One region of the Streptomyces ferrugineus genome, then DNA from elsewhere that is predicted to be linked to it. Evidence: riboswitches for the same ligand, from Rfam matches in the RefSeq annotation. Region 1 holds a riboswitch; the other holds the start of a gene.
What was found. Region 1 has a riboswitch for S-adenosylmethionine ahead of IM697_RS11135 (aminotransferase class V-fold PLP-dependent enzyme). Riboswitches for the same ligand answer to the same signal wherever they lie in the genome.

Region 1 (7,112 bases):
GGTGTCGATGCTGGCCACCGTCGGCTTCATCGCCTCGTACGTCGCGATCCCGCACGACAAGTCGATCTTCGTCTTCCCGATCGGTCACCTCAACGCGCTGAACTTCGCGCTGGGCCTGACCCTCGGTGCGGCCCTGTTCTGCATCGGCGCGGGCGCGGTCCACTGGGCCCGCACCCTGATGTCCGACGTGGAGATCGCCGACGAGCGGCACCCGATCGAGGCGGAGCCCGAGGTCAAGGCCAAGGTCATGGCCGACTTCAAGCAGGGCGCCAAGGAGTCCGCGCTGGGCCGCCGCAAGCTGATCCGCAACACGATGTTCGGCGCGCTGGCCCTGTTCCCGCTCTCCGGTGTCGTCCTGCTGCGCGACCTCGGCCCGCTGCCCGGCACCAAGCTGCGCCACACCCTGTGGTCCAAGGGCAAGCTGCTCGTCAACATGAACACCAACGAGCCGCTGCGTCCCGCGGACGTCGCGGTCGGCTCCCTCACCTTCGCCAAGCCGGAGGGCCTGGAGGAGCACGACCACGACTTCCAGACCGAGATCGCCAAGGCCGCCCTGATGATCGTCCGGCTCCAGCCCGACGACATCAAGGACCCGCGCGAGCTCGAGTGGTCGCACGAGGGCATCGTCGCGTACTCGAAGATCTGCACCCACGTCGGTTGCCCGATCTCCCTGTACGAGCAGCAGACGCACCACGTGCTCTGCCCCTGCCACCAGTCCACCTTCGACCTCTCCGACGGTGCCCGAGTGATCTTCGGCCCGGCCGGCCACGCCCTGCCGCAGCTGCGCATCGGTGTGAACGACGAGGGCTACCTCGAGGCGCTCGGCGACTTCGAAGAGCCCGTCGGTCCTGCATTCTGGGAGCGCGGATGAGCACTACAGAGACCACCGAGTCCCGCTCGCGCGGGAAGGCACCGGCCGGCGAGCGCGTCGCCGACTGGGCGGACGGCCGGCTGGGGATCTACTCCCTGGCCAAGGCCAACATGCGCAAGATCTTCCCCGACCACTGGTCGTTCATGCTGGGTGAGGTCGCGCTCTACAGCTTCCTCATCATCATCCTCACGGGTGTGTGGCTGACGCTGTTCTTCCACCCGTCGATGAACGAGGTGGAGTACCACGGCAGTTACGTGCCGATGCAGGGCCAGCTGATGAGCGAGGCCTTCAAGTCGACGCTGGACATCAGCTTCGACGTGCGCGGCGGTCTGCTGATCCGGCAGATCCACCACTGGGCGGCGCTGATCTTCCTCGCGGCCATGTTCGTGCACATGATGCGCGTCTTCTTCACCGGCGCCTTCCGCAAGCCGCGCGAGATCAACTGGCTGTTCGGCTTCCTGCTGTTCGTCCTGGGCATGTTCACCGGTTTCACCGGCTACTCGCTCCCGGACGACCTGCTCTCCGGCACCGGTGTCCGCTTCACGCAGGGCGCGATCCTGTCCATGCCGATCGTCGGCACGTACATCTCGATGTTCCTGTTCGGCGGCGAGTTCCCCGGCGACGACTTCGTGGCCCGGTTCTACTCGATCCACATCCTGCTGCTGCCGGGCATCATGCTCGGCCTCGTGGTGGCGCACCTGATCCTGGTCTTCTACCACAAGCACACGCAGTTCGCGGGCCCCGGAAAGACCAACAAGAACGTCGTCGGCATGCCGCTGCTGCCGGTGTACATGGCCAAGGCCGGAGGCTTCTTCTTCCTGGTCTTCGGTGTCATCGCGGCCATCGCGGCGCTCGCGCAGATCAACCCGGTCTGGGCCATCGGGCCCTACCGCCCGGACATGGTGTCCACCGGCGCCCAGCCCGACTGGTACATGGGCTTCGCCGAGGGTCTGGTCCGCTACATGCCGGGCTGGGAGGTCAACCTCTGGGGTCACACGCTGGTCCTCGGCGTGTTCATCCCGCTGGTGCTCTTCGGTGTGGTCCTGGCGGCGATCGCGGTCTACCCGTTCATCGAGTCCTGGGTCACCGGCGACAAGCGCGAGCACCACATCCTGGACCGCCCGCGCAACGCCCCGACGCGCACCGCGTTCGGCGTCGCCTGGATCACGGTGTACATGATCGGTCTGGTCGGCGGTGGCAACGACCTGTGGGCCACCCACTTCCACCTGTCGATCAACGCGGTCACCTGGTTCGTCCGGATCGGCTTCTTCGTCGGACCGGTCCTCGCGTTCATCGTCACCAAGCGGATCTGCCTCGGCCTGCAGCGCCGGGACAAGGACAAGGTGCTGCACGGCCGTGAGTCGGGCATCATCAAGCGCCTGCCGCACGGTGAGTTCATCGAGGTCCACGAGCCGCTCAGCCAGGACTCGCTGTACACGCTCACCGCGCACGAGCAGTACCAGCCGGCCGAGATCGGCCCGACGGTCGACGAGAACGGCGTCGAGCGCAAGGTGAAGGGCTCCGAGAAGCTGCGCGCCAAGCTCAGCAAGTCCTACTTCGGCGAGGACGGCCAGATCGCCAAGCCGACGGTCGACGAGTACAAGGAGATCACGAGCGGCCACGGCCACCACTGATCGCTGCGCATCGCCACGCCACGGCAGCAGGGCCCCGTCCGGTCTTCGGACGGGGCCCTGCTCCGTGCCCCGGGGCTGGATAGGGTGGACCTCGTTGAGACTCACGTCCCGTAGTGCGGGACGACTGACCCTGGAGCGGCTTATGAGCGCTGTGACCCCCGCTGGAGGCGACACCGCGGCGGGCCGTTCCTGGCCCCTGCTGCTGAACGGTCTGCTGGACGGCCGGGACCTGTCCGCCGACGACACCGCCTGGGCGATGGACCTGATCATGCGCGGTGAGGCGACGGACGCGCAGATCGCCGGGTTCGTGGTGGCGCTGCGGGCCAAGGGCGAGACGGTGCAGGAGATCACCGGGCTCGTGCGGACGATGTACGAGCACGCGAACGTGATCGAGGTGCCGGGGCCGACCGTCGACATCGTCGGCACGGGCGGCGACGGTGCGAAGACCGTCAACATCTCCACCATGTCGGCCATCGTCATCGCCGGCACCGGCGCGAAGGTCGTCAAGCACGGCAACCGGGCGGCGTCCTCGGCGTCGGGCGCCTCCGACGTGCTGGAGAAGCTCGGCGTCAATCTGGAACTGCCGGTCGGGCGGGTGGCCGAGGTCGCCGAGCAGGCCGGCATCACCTTCTGCTTCGCGGTGAAGTTCCATCCGGCGCTGCGGCATGTGGCGGCGGCGCGCGGCCAGCTGGGGATCCGGACCACCTTCAACGTGCTCGGTCCGCTGACCAACCCGGCCAAGGTCAGGGCGCAGGCGGTCGGTGTGGCGGACCCGCGCATGGCGCCGATCGTCGCGGGCGTCTTCGCCGAGCGCGGCAACTCCTCGCTGGTGTTCCGCGGCGACGACGGCCTCGACGAGCTCACCACGACGGCCACCTCCCGGGTGTGGGTCGTGCGCGACGGCAAGGTGACCGAGGAGACCTTCGACCCGTGTGACGTCGGCATCGAGCTGGTGCCCGTGGAGGCGCTGCGCGGTGCCGACGCGTCCTACAACGCCGAGGTCGCCCGGCGCCTGCTGGACGGCGAGACGGGCCCGGTGCGGGACGCCGTACTGCTGAACTCGGCGGCGGCGCTGGTGGCGCTGGAGCCGACGGACGCCGCGCTGACCGAGCAGATCCGCGTCGGCATGGCGAAGGCGGCGGAGTCGATCGACTCGGGGGCGGCGAAGCGCACGCTGGACCGGTGGGTGGCCGCGAGCAACGCGTAGCGGGCACCGGAGCGTCGTCCCGCGATCCGGACACGGGTTGCGGGGCGACGATCATTTAACGTACGTTTCTGTACCAGGTCATGAGTGACAGTCATGAGGCCCCGGCCGACTGTCCGGCAACCCTCCGTCCGTGGCGGGGTGCCCCGGGTGAGGACCAGGCCGTAGGCAGCGAGGTCTACGGCAAGCGCGTGACCGAGGAGTTCCCCCGTGAGCAAGCGAATGCGCTAGGGCCGCCGAGCCCCGCCTCCGCACACCCACTCTCACTTTCTTCCTTCCTCTCACGGGAGTTCCCCCATGTCTGTCTCCACCGCTGCCTCCGTCCAGGGCATTTGTGCCCCGTTGCCCGTTCTGGGCAGTGACGTCACCGTCCCGCTCGTCACCGGCGGCGAGGTCACCTACGCCGCGCTCGACTACGCCGCCAGCGCCCCCGCCCTCCAGCGCGTCTGGGACGACGTAGCCGCCTACGCGCCGTACTACGGCAGCGTCCACCGCGGCGCCGGCTACCTGTCCCAGCTCTCCACCGACCTGTTCGAGAACGCCCGCGGAACCGTCGCCGAGTTCCTGGACTGCCGGGACGGCGACCAGCTCGTCTTCACCCGGTCCACCACCGACTCGCTCAACCTGCTCGCCGCCGCCCTCCCGGCCGACTGCCAGGTCTTCGTCTTCGAGACCGAGCACCACGCCTCCCTGCTGCCGTGGCGGAACGCGCGGGTCACCTACCTCAACGCGCCCCGCACCCCCCGCCAGGCCGTGCGGACCCTGGAGCGCGCCCTCGCCGACCGCACTGCATCCATTCAGGAGGGCCACGGCCCGGCCCTGGTCTGCGTCACCGGCGCCTCCAACGTCACCGGCGAGCTGTGGCCCGTACGGGAACTCGCGGCCGCCGCCCACGCCCACGGCGCCCGCATCGTGCTCGACGCCGCCCAGCTGGCCCCGCACCATCCGGTGAGCGTCCGTGACCTCGACGTCGACTGGGTCGCCTTCTCCGGCCACAAGCTGTACGCCCCGTTCGGCTCCGGCGTCCTCGCCGGCCGCGCCGACTGGCTGCGCGCGGCCGAGCCGTATCTCGCGGGCGGCGGGGCCAGCCGCAAGGTCTCGCGGCGCGAGGACGGGGGAGTGGACGTCGAGTGGCACGACAGCGCCGCCCGGCACGAGGCGGGCTCGCCGAACGTCATCGGCGCCTACTCCATCGCCTCCGCCTGCAAGGCCCTGACGGAAGCGGGCTTCGACGCCCTGGTCGCCCGTGAGGAGCACCTGATCCGGAAGGTGCGCGCAGGGCTCGCCGACGTCCCCGAGGTCCGCGTCCTCTCCCTCTTCGGCGACGAAGCCCCCCGCGTGGGCGTCATCTCCTTCGTCGTCGACGGCTGGAACAGCTCCCACTTCGCCGCCGCGCTCTCCGCCGAGTACGGCATCGGGGTGCGCGACGGGCTGTTCTGCGCCCATCCGCTGGTCCGCACGCTGCTGGGCAGCGACCCGCAGTCCCAGGGCGAGTGCGGTGCCCCGGAGGCGGCGCCCGGCGAGAAGTCCCTCAACGCGATCCGGGTGAGCTTCGGGGCCGGTACACCGGACGAGCACGTCGAGCGGTTCGTGCACGCCGTGCGGGAGCTGGTGGCGGACGGCGCCCGCTGGAGCTACCGCACCGAGGACGGCCGGTGCGTCCCGGACACCTCCGCGTGAGCCGGTAGCCGGGCGCCCAGCAGAATCATCCGCAGGGCCCGCTCGGTCGCGTCCGTGAGGAGTTCGGAGGCCCGCACCAGGGCCTCCGCCAGGGCCATCGGCGCCGGCAGGATGCCGCTGTACGCGTCCACGCCCGGCACGCCGTCCGCGCCCTCGCCGAGGGTGCCCGCCAGCGCGAGCACCGGGCGGCCGTACACCTTGGCCCGGCGGGCCACCTCGGCCGGGACCTTGCCGCGGGGCGTCTGGTGGTCCAGGGCGCCCTCGGCGGTGACGACCAGGTCGGCGCGGGCGAGGCGGGCGTCCAGGTCGAGGTGGTCCAGGAGCACCTCGAAGCGGGGGAGGAGGCGGGCGCCCAGCGCGGCGAGGCCGGCGCCCAGGCCGCCGGAGGCTCCGGTGCCGGAGCCGCGGCGCAGGTCGGTGCCCACGGGCCCCAGATCGCGGGTGAGGACGTCCGCCCAGTTCTCCAGCCCCGCCGACAGCTGCTCGACCTGCGCGGGCGTCGCCCCTTTCTGCGGGCCGAAGACCCGGGCCACGCCGCGCTCGCCGCACAGCACGTTGTACGGGTTGCAGGCGATCAGCAGCTCGACGTCCCGCAGACGCGGGTCCAGGCCGGCCGGGTCGATCCGGGCGAGCCGCGTCAACTCACGGCCCCCATGGGGGAGTTCGAAGCCGTCGGCGTCCAGCAGCCGGGCGCCGAGGGCCTGGAGCGCGCCGGCGCCCCCGTCCGACGTCCCCGAATCGCCGCAGCCGATCAGGACGCGCCGTACGCCCGTGTCGAGCGCGGCGCGGATCAGCTCGCCGACCCCGTACGTCGTCGTGGCGCCCGGGTCGCGCAGGGCGCGGGGCACCAGGGACAGCCCGGCCACCGCGGCCATCTCCACCACCGCCGTGTCCCGGGAGCCGAGCAGCGCGAAGTGCGTGCCGACCCGGTCGCCGACCGGGCCCGTGGCGGGCAGCGCGACGAGCCGGCCACCGGTCGCGGCGGCCAGCGCGGTGGCCGTGCCCTCACCGCCGTCGACCAGCGGGATCAGATCCAGCACGGCATCCGGCAGCACCCTGCGCACCCCGTCCGCGATGGCGTCGGCGGCGGCCTGGGCGGACAGGGACTCCTTGAAGCCGCTGGGGGCTACGACGACTCGGGTCAGCATCAGATCTCCTAGCGGGTCATGGGCACGCCGAGCAGTGGCCACACCGCCACGGCGAACAGCAGGACGAGGGCCGCCGTCAGCGGGGCCAGGACGGCGGACAGGCGCAGCAGGTCGCGCGGGGTGTAGGTGGGCGTCCCGGGGAGGTCGGAGAAGAGCGTGACCGGTTTGGCGGAGGCCGGGAGGGTGTGGCAGAAGCCGGCCGCCGCGGTGGACGCGAGCGCGGCGGCGACCGGGTTGACCCCGGCGCCCACCGCCGCCGCGACCACCAGCGGGACCAGCACGGAGGAGCGGGCCGAGCGGGACTGGAGGACCAGATGGGCGGCCGTGCTGATCGCGATCACGACGGCCAGGAACAGCAGCGGGCTGATGGCCGACGGCAGCCCGTCGACCAGCCACTTCGCCGCCCCGGAGTCGGCGAGCGCGACGCCCATGGCCATCGTCGCGGCCATGAACAGCAGCAGTGACCAGGGCACCGTCTTCAGCGCGTCCTTCAGATGCACGGTGCCGAGCGCCGGCGAGGCCGCCACCACCGCACCGATCAGCGCCACGACCGCGGGCGGCACCCGGTGCAGCGG
Region 2 (7,112 bases), 1.7 Mb from region 1:
CCGACGGCCGCCGCGGGCTCGCCGAAGCGCTCCTCGCCGTACGCGCGCAGCTCGGCGGCGAAGTCGAGGATGCCGTCGATGACCGCCTCTGGGCCGCGTTCGCGGCCGGTCGGGCGGCGGGCCTGGTGGAGCAGCCCGCCGCTCGCCCCTGCCAGGGCGGCCTTCATCCCGGTGCCGCCCACATCGAGGGCGATGACATGTCTCACGGGGGACAGTGTGGCTTGCGCACCCGCGAGAGGTCTAGTCCACTTACGTGGTGTAGACCTTATGGGGGCAATATGTATGACGTTTCGAAAGTTTCGAACACAACTATGGGGCGGGTTCGCGTGCAGCGGCAGAGTCGTAGTCGTAGTCCTCGGCGTACGGGAGCGATCGCGGTGGTGTCCGCGCTGGGCCTGACGGCGGCCCTCGGCGGCTGCGGGCTGACCGGCGAGTCGGACGGGGTGACGCTGAAGCTGGTCGCGGCGGACTACGGCGACAGCGAGGCGAACAGTTCCCAGAAGTACTGGGACAAGCTCGTCAAGGCGTACGAGGCCGAGCACCCGGGGGTGCGGATCGACGTCACGGTGTACTCCTGGAGCGACGTCGACGCCAAGGTCAAGGAGATGGTCGACGCCGGGAAGGCGCCGGACATGGCGCAGATCGGGGCGTACGCCGACTACGCCGCCGAGGGCCTGCTGTACGAGGCCGACCAACTGCTCTCGATCCCCGTCCAGGCCGACTTCGTCGCGCAGTTCGCGGACGCGGGGCAGGTGAAGTCGGTGCAGTACGGCATCCCCTTCGCCTCCTCCACGCGGCTGCTCTTCTACAACAAGACGCTCTTCGACAAGGCCGGCATCACCCCGCCGACCACCTGGAAGGAGCTGGCCGCCGACGCCGAGGCGCTGAAGGCGGAGGGCGTGAAGTACCCGTACGCCCTGCCGCTCGGCCCGGAGGAGGCGCAGGCCGAGACGATGCAGTGGCTGCTCAGCGGCGGGGGCGGCTACACCGACACCACCGTCGGCTCGTACAGCATCGACTCCGCGGAGAACGTCGCCACCTTCAACTGGCTCAAGAACGACCTGGTCGGCAAGGGGCTCACCGGCCCGGTGGCACCCGGCGAGCTGAACCGGGCGGACGCCTTCTCCGCGTTCGCGGCCGGTGACGTCGGCATGCTCAACGGCCACCCCTCGCTGATGCAGATGGCCGCGAAGAAGGGCGTGAAGTTCGGCATGGTGCCGATGCCCGGGGTGGAGGGGCCGAGCAAGGTCTCCATGGGCGTGGCCGACTGGATGATGGCCTTCAAGAAGAACGGCCACGCCGACCAGGTGGGCGAGTTCCTCGACTTCGTCTACGACAAGCAGAACGTGCTGGACTTCTCCCGCCGGTACGACCTGCTCCCCGTCACGAACTCCGCGTCCACGGTGATGACCGCGGCCAAGCAGGACGCCGACCTCAAGCCGTTCCTGGAGCAGCTCCCGCTCTCCGAGCTCTACCCGGTCGGCCAGACCTCCTGGGCGGCGGTCAGCGCCGACATCAAGAAGCGCATCGGCGGCACGGTCGCGGCCGGCGGCAGCCCGTCGGCGGTCCTGGGCCGGCTCCAGACGGCGGCCACCCGGGCGGAGAGCGCCGAATAGCCCCGGCGCGGTCGCGGGGCCGCCCGGTCGCGGGGCCGCCCGGTTGTCGGTGGCGGGCGTTACGGTGCGTCCATGGACCAGCACCAGGACCCGTCCGAGGCCGCCCTCGCCGACCGCGAGCGGTCCATCCTCGCGCTGGAACGCCGGGGCTTCACGGGCCCCGGCGCCAAGGAGCGGGCGATACGCGAGGAACTGGGCCTGGCCCCCGTCCGCTACTACCAGCTCCTGAACGCCCTGCTGGACGACCCGAGGGCCCTGCGGCACGACCCGGTGACGGTGAACCGGCTGCGGCGGGTACGGGAGGCACGGCGGGCGGAGAGATGAGCCAGGGGTACATCCGCCCGTCCCTGGATAGGGTCCCCGTATGGCCAGTCACCAGGATCCGACCGACCCCGCGGGCCCGCTGCCGACCCCCGTCACCCGGCCCGGCCGCGACGGACTCGCCGCGCTCCTCGACCGCCCCGCACGGGCGCTCGTCGCGCTGGACTTCGACGGCACGCTCGCCCCGATCGTGCCGGACCCGGATCAGGCGCGGGCCCACCCCGACGCCCTGTCGGCACTGGTCGCGCTCGCGCCGCAGGTGGCCGGCGTCGCGGTGGTCACCGGGCGCCCGGCCGACGTGGCCGTGCGGTACGGCGGTTTCGCCGGGGTCGCGGGCCTTGAGCACCTCGTCGTGCTCGGGCACTACGGCGCCGAGCGCTGGGACGCCGTCAGTGGAAAGGTCACCGCACCCGACCCCCACCCCGGCATCGCGACCGTCCGTGCCGAACTGCCGGGGCTGCTCGCGAGCGTCACGCAGGGCACCTGGATCGAGGACAAGGGACATGCCGTCGCCGTGCACACGCGCCGCGCGGCCGACCCGCAGGGCACCTTCGACGCCCTGCGCGCACCCCTCACCGACCTCGCCACCCGCAACGGACTGATCGTCGAACCCGGCCGCATGGTCCTGGAACTGCGCCCACCCGGCATGGACAAGGGCGTGGCGCTCAGCGACCACGTCCGGGAGCTCGGCGCCGAGTCCGTCCTCTACGCCGGCGACGACCTCGGCGACCTCTCCGCCTACGCCGCCGTCGACGCCCTCCGCTCCGACGGCACCCCCGGCCTCCTGGTCTGCAGCGGCAGCGAGGAGGTCACCGAGCTCTCGGAGCGGGCGGACGTGGTGGTCGACGGTCCGGCGGGGGTCGTACGGCTGTTGCGGCAGATCGCGGCTCAGGCCGGCCAGGCCGGCTGATCGAGGGTGGGTTACCGGTCCAGCGCGTGGAGCTGGTCCAGGAACCACTGGGCCGGCGGCAGTGCCGTCGCGGCCGCCGCCAGTCGCTTCGAGCGCTCCGCCCGCTCCTCCGGGCGCATCGTCAACGCCTCGTGCAGCGCCCGTGCCGTGTCGATGACGTCGTACGGGTTGACCGCGAACGCGTCCTCGCCCAGTTCCTCGAAGGCCCCGGCCTCCCGCGACAGCACCAGCGCGCACCCCTCGTCGGAGACGACCGGCACCTCCTTGGCGACCAGGTTCATACCGTCCCGGATGGGGTTGACCAGCGCCACGTCCGCCAGCCGGTACGCCGCCAGCGAGCGGGCGAAGTCGTCCTTGACGTGCAGCACGACCGGCGTCCAACCCGGCGTGCCATAGCGGGAGTTGATCTCCGTCGCCAGGCGCTGCACCTCGGCCGTGTAGTCGCGGTACACCGCCAGGTCCTGCCGCGAGGGGTAGGCGAACGCCACGTGCACCACCCGCTCGCGCCACTCGGGGTGGTCGTCGAGGAGCTGCCGGTACGCCAGCAGGCCGCGCACGATGTTCTTGGACAGCTCGGTGCGGTCGACCCGGACGATCGCCTTGCGGCCCTCGCCGATCTCGCCCTTCAGCACCGCCATCCGCTCGGCCACGTCGGCCTGATGCGCCCGCGCCCGCAGGAAGTCCGCGTCCGCCCCCAGCCCGTGCACCCCGACCCGGGTGCCGCCGAGCCCGCCGACGAACCGCTCGGCGCACGCCTCGAACGCGTCCGCCCACCGCCGGGTGAGGAACCCCAGCCGGTCCGCGCCGAGCATCCCCCACAACAGCTGCGAACGGATGTCGTCCGGCAGCATGCGGAAGTACTCCGGCGGTGCCCAGGGCGTGTGCGAGAAGTGGCCGATCCGGACGTCGGGGCGCAGCTCGCGCAGCATGCCCGGCACCAGGCACAGGTGGTAGTCCTGCACCAGCACCGCCGCCCCCGGCGCCGCCTGCCCGGCCAGCGCCCGGGCGAAGGCGCGGTTGTACGTCTCGTACGACGCCCACTGCCGCCGGAACTCCGCGTCGAAGACCGGCTCCAGCGGCGTCTGGTACAGCATGTGGTGGACGAACCACAGCACCGAGTTCGCGATGCCGTTGTACGCGTCCGCGTGCACGTCGGCCGGGATGTCCAGCATCAGCACGCCGTCCTCGCCGGCCCCGCGCCGCACCGCCTCCCGGTCCCCGTCGGACAGCGCCGAGCACACCCACAGCGCGCCCGCGTCCGGCCCGATCGCCGACAGCCCGGAGACGACCCCGCCGCCGCCCCGCTTGGAGTGCAGCGAGCCGTCCTCGCGCACCTCGTACGAGACCGGGCCGCGGTTCGACGCGACCAGCACCCTGGCAGCACCTCGCGCATCCTGCGCATCCTGCGTGGAAGCCATACGCCTCAACCTAGCCCGGCCCGGAAACGCTCAAACGTACGGTTCCGCTTACTGGACGGCTCCTCCACACCCCGTGTACGGCCGGTTTCCGGCGTTTACGCGACCTTCCGCGTCGCGTACTCGGCGATCTCCACCATCGGCGGCCGCTCCTCGGTGTCCACGGAGTACGTCAGCGGCTGGAAACCGTCCTCGCCCCGCTCGAACTGGGTGAGGGAGGGCCGGATCAGATGGCCGCGGGCCAGCCTGAGCTGTGCCGTGCGGTAGATCGCCGCCGACATCCGGCCGAGCGCCTGCCCGTCCTGGTGCCGGTGCTTGCGCACCCCGACGTCCACCTGGGCCAGCGCGTCCAGGCCCACCAGATGCAGGGCGTCGACCAGCATGCCCAGCTCGACGCCGTAGCCGACGGGGAACGGGAGCTGCTCGAGCAGCGACCTGCGGGCCGCGTACTCGCCGCCCAGCGGCTGCACGAAGCCGGCGAGCTGCGGCCAGTGCATGTTCAGCAGCGGGCGCGCCATCAGCTCGGTGACCCGGCCGCCCTGCCCGGCCGCCGAGCCGAGCGGGCGGTCGTACATCGCCTTGACGAGGTCCACGTCCGGATCGGTGAGCAGCGGGCCGACGATCCCGGAGACGAACTCGGAGGAGAACTCCTTCAGGTCGGCGTCGATGAAGCAGACGATGTCCCCGCTCGTCACCAGCAGGGAGCGCCACAGCACCTCCCCCTTGCCGGGCACGGCAGGCAGGTGCGGCAGGATGTCGTCGCGGTGCACCACCCGCGCGCCCGCCGCGGCGGCCACCTCGGAGGTGCGGTCGGTGGACCCCGAGTCGACGACGACGATCTCGTCGACCAGGGGGACCTGGCGCATGAGGTCATGACGGATGATCGCGACGATGTCGCCGACCGTCTCCTCCTCGTTGAGCGCGGGCAGCACGACGGAGACCGACTGGCCCGTACGCTGCTTGGCGGCCAGGATGCGGTGGAGCGGGCGGTCGACGGCGGACCAGGAGCGGGTGCGCAGCCAGCGCTCGACTTCTTCCAGCACGGTCAGCGGCTCCTCACTGTTGTCTCGCGTTACGGACGGCTCTCTCAACTGTCCTGGCGTTCGGTTACAGTCTTGAACAACGCGGATGACCATCGCATGTCCGGGGTCACCTGCCGATTACAACCGCATACAGCTCATCCAGAGGGGCAGAGGGAAACGGCCCGATGAAGCCCCGGCAACCCTCCAGTCGGTTCTCGTAGATCAGCGTCGATCGTCACCGTTGATCGTCTCCGCGAGGCTCCCGGCTAGGGAAGGTGCCAAATCCGTCTCACGGCGAGATGCGTCGTGAGGAAGATGAGGAGAAAGGGCCTCGCCTCACATGGCTGTGCAGACTGTTGCAAGCACCACCGACTCCACCGTGGACCTCGGTCCCGCCGCGGCACTGTCCTGCCGCGAATGCGGTCACCGGGTACCCCTCGGACCGGTCTTCGCCTGCGAGGAGTGTTTCGGCCCGCTGGAGATCGCGTACGACTTCTCGGCCTACGACACCGAGCAGCTCCGTAAGCGGATCGAGGCGGGTCCCGCGAACATCTGGCGCTACGCGCCGCTGCTTCCCGTCCCGGCCGACGTCGCCGACAAGCCGAACCTCAACCCCGGCTGGACCAAGCTCGTCAAGGCCGACAACCTCGCCCGTGAGCTGGGCGTGACCGGCGGCCTGTACGTCAAGGACGACTCCGGCAACCCGACGCACTCCTTCAAGGACCGGGTGGTCGCCCAGGCTCTGGAGGCCGCCCGCGCCTTCGGCTTCACCACGCTCTCCTGCTCCTCGACCGGCAACCTCGCCGGCGCGGTGGGCGCGGCCGCGGCCCGCGCGGGCTTCCGGTCCTGCGTGTTCATCCCGCACGACCTGGAGCAGGGCAAGGTCGTCATGGCCGCGATCTACGGCGGCGAGCTCGTCGGCATCGAGGGCAACTACGACGACGTGAACCGCTTCTGCTCCGAGCTGATCGGCGACCCGGCCGGCGAGGGCTGGGGCTTCGTCAACGTCAACCTGCGGCCGTACTACGCCGAGGGTTCCAAGACCCTGGCGTACGAGATCTGCGAGCAGCTCGGCTGGCGGCTCCCGGACCAGCTGGTCGTCCCGATCGCGTCGGGCTCGCAGCTCACGAAGATCGACAAGGGTCTGCAGGAGCTGATCAAGCTCGGGCTCGTCGAGGACAAGCCGTACAAGATCTTCGGAGCGCAGGCCGAGGGCTGCTCGCCGGTGTCGACGGCGTTCAAGGCCGGCCACGACGTGGTGCGCCCGCAGAAGCCGAACACCATCGCCAAGTCCCTCGCGATCGGCAACCCGGCCGACGGGCCGTACGTCCTCGACATCGCGCGCCGCACCGGCGGTTTCGTGGAGGATGTGACGGACGAGCAGGTCGTGGACGCGATCGGGCTGCTCGCCCGGACCGAGGGGGTCTTCGCGGAGACCGCCGGCGGGGTGACCGTCGGTGTGACGAAGAAGCTCATCGACAACGGCGTCCTCGACCCCGCCAAGACCACCGTCGTCCTCAACACCGGCGACGGACTCAAGACCCTCGACGCGGTGGCCGGTACCGGTCTCACCGCCACCATCCGCCCGAACCTGGACTCCTTCCGAGAGGCTGGCCTCGCATGAGCGTGACCGTTCGCATCCCCACCATCCTGCGCACCTACACGGGTGGCCAGGCCGAGGTCGCCGCCGAAGGTGCCACCCTCGCCGACGTCATCGCCGACCTGGAGAAGAACCACACCGGGATCGCCGCCCGGGTGCTGGACGACCAGGGCAAGCTGCGGCGGTTCGTCAACGTGTACGTCAACGACGACGACGTCCGGTTCGAGC

Region 2: linked by a shared signal. The riboswitch ahead of thrC (threonine synthase) and the one ahead of IM697_RS11135 (aminotransferase class V-fold PLP-dependent enzyme) in region 1 are both predicted to bind S-adenosylmethionine.

The regions. Positions count from the first base shown of each region.
Region 1 covers NZ_CP063373.1:2,443,748-2,450,859, forward strand. Annotated here, with positions in the region: gene qcrA (cytochrome bc1 complex Rieske iron-sulfur subunit) at 1-871, shown strand, start outside; gene qcrB (cytochrome bc1 complex cytochrome b subunit) at 868-2,505, shown strand; gene trpD (anthranilate phosphoribosyltransferase) at 2,648-3,712, shown strand; SAM riboswitch class IV at 3,789-3,905, shown strand; gene IM697_RS11135 (aminotransferase class V-fold PLP-dependent enzyme) at 4,007-5,389, shown strand; gene IM697_RS11140 (glycerate kinase) at 5,344-6,537, opposite strand; gene IM697_RS11145 (SLC13 family permease) at 6,546-7,112, opposite strand, start outside.
Region 2 covers NZ_CP063373.1:731,912-739,023, forward strand. Annotated here, with positions in the region: gene IM697_RS03520 (ROK family protein) at 1-206, opposite strand, end outside; gene IM697_RS03525 (ABC transporter substrate-binding protein) at 312-1,616, shown strand; gene IM697_RS03530 (DUF3263 domain-containing protein) at 1,689-1,940, shown strand; gene otsB (trehalose-phosphatase) at 1,981-2,847, shown strand; gene IM697_RS03540 (alpha,alpha-trehalose-phosphate synthase (UDP-forming)) at 2,859-4,265, opposite strand; gene IM697_RS03545 (glucosyl-3-phosphoglycerate synthase) at 4,361-5,305, opposite strand; SAM riboswitch class I at 5,437-5,606, shown strand; gene thrC (threonine synthase) at 5,625-6,908, shown strand; gene IM697_RS03555 (ubiquitin-like small modifier protein 1) at 6,905-7,112, shown strand, end outside.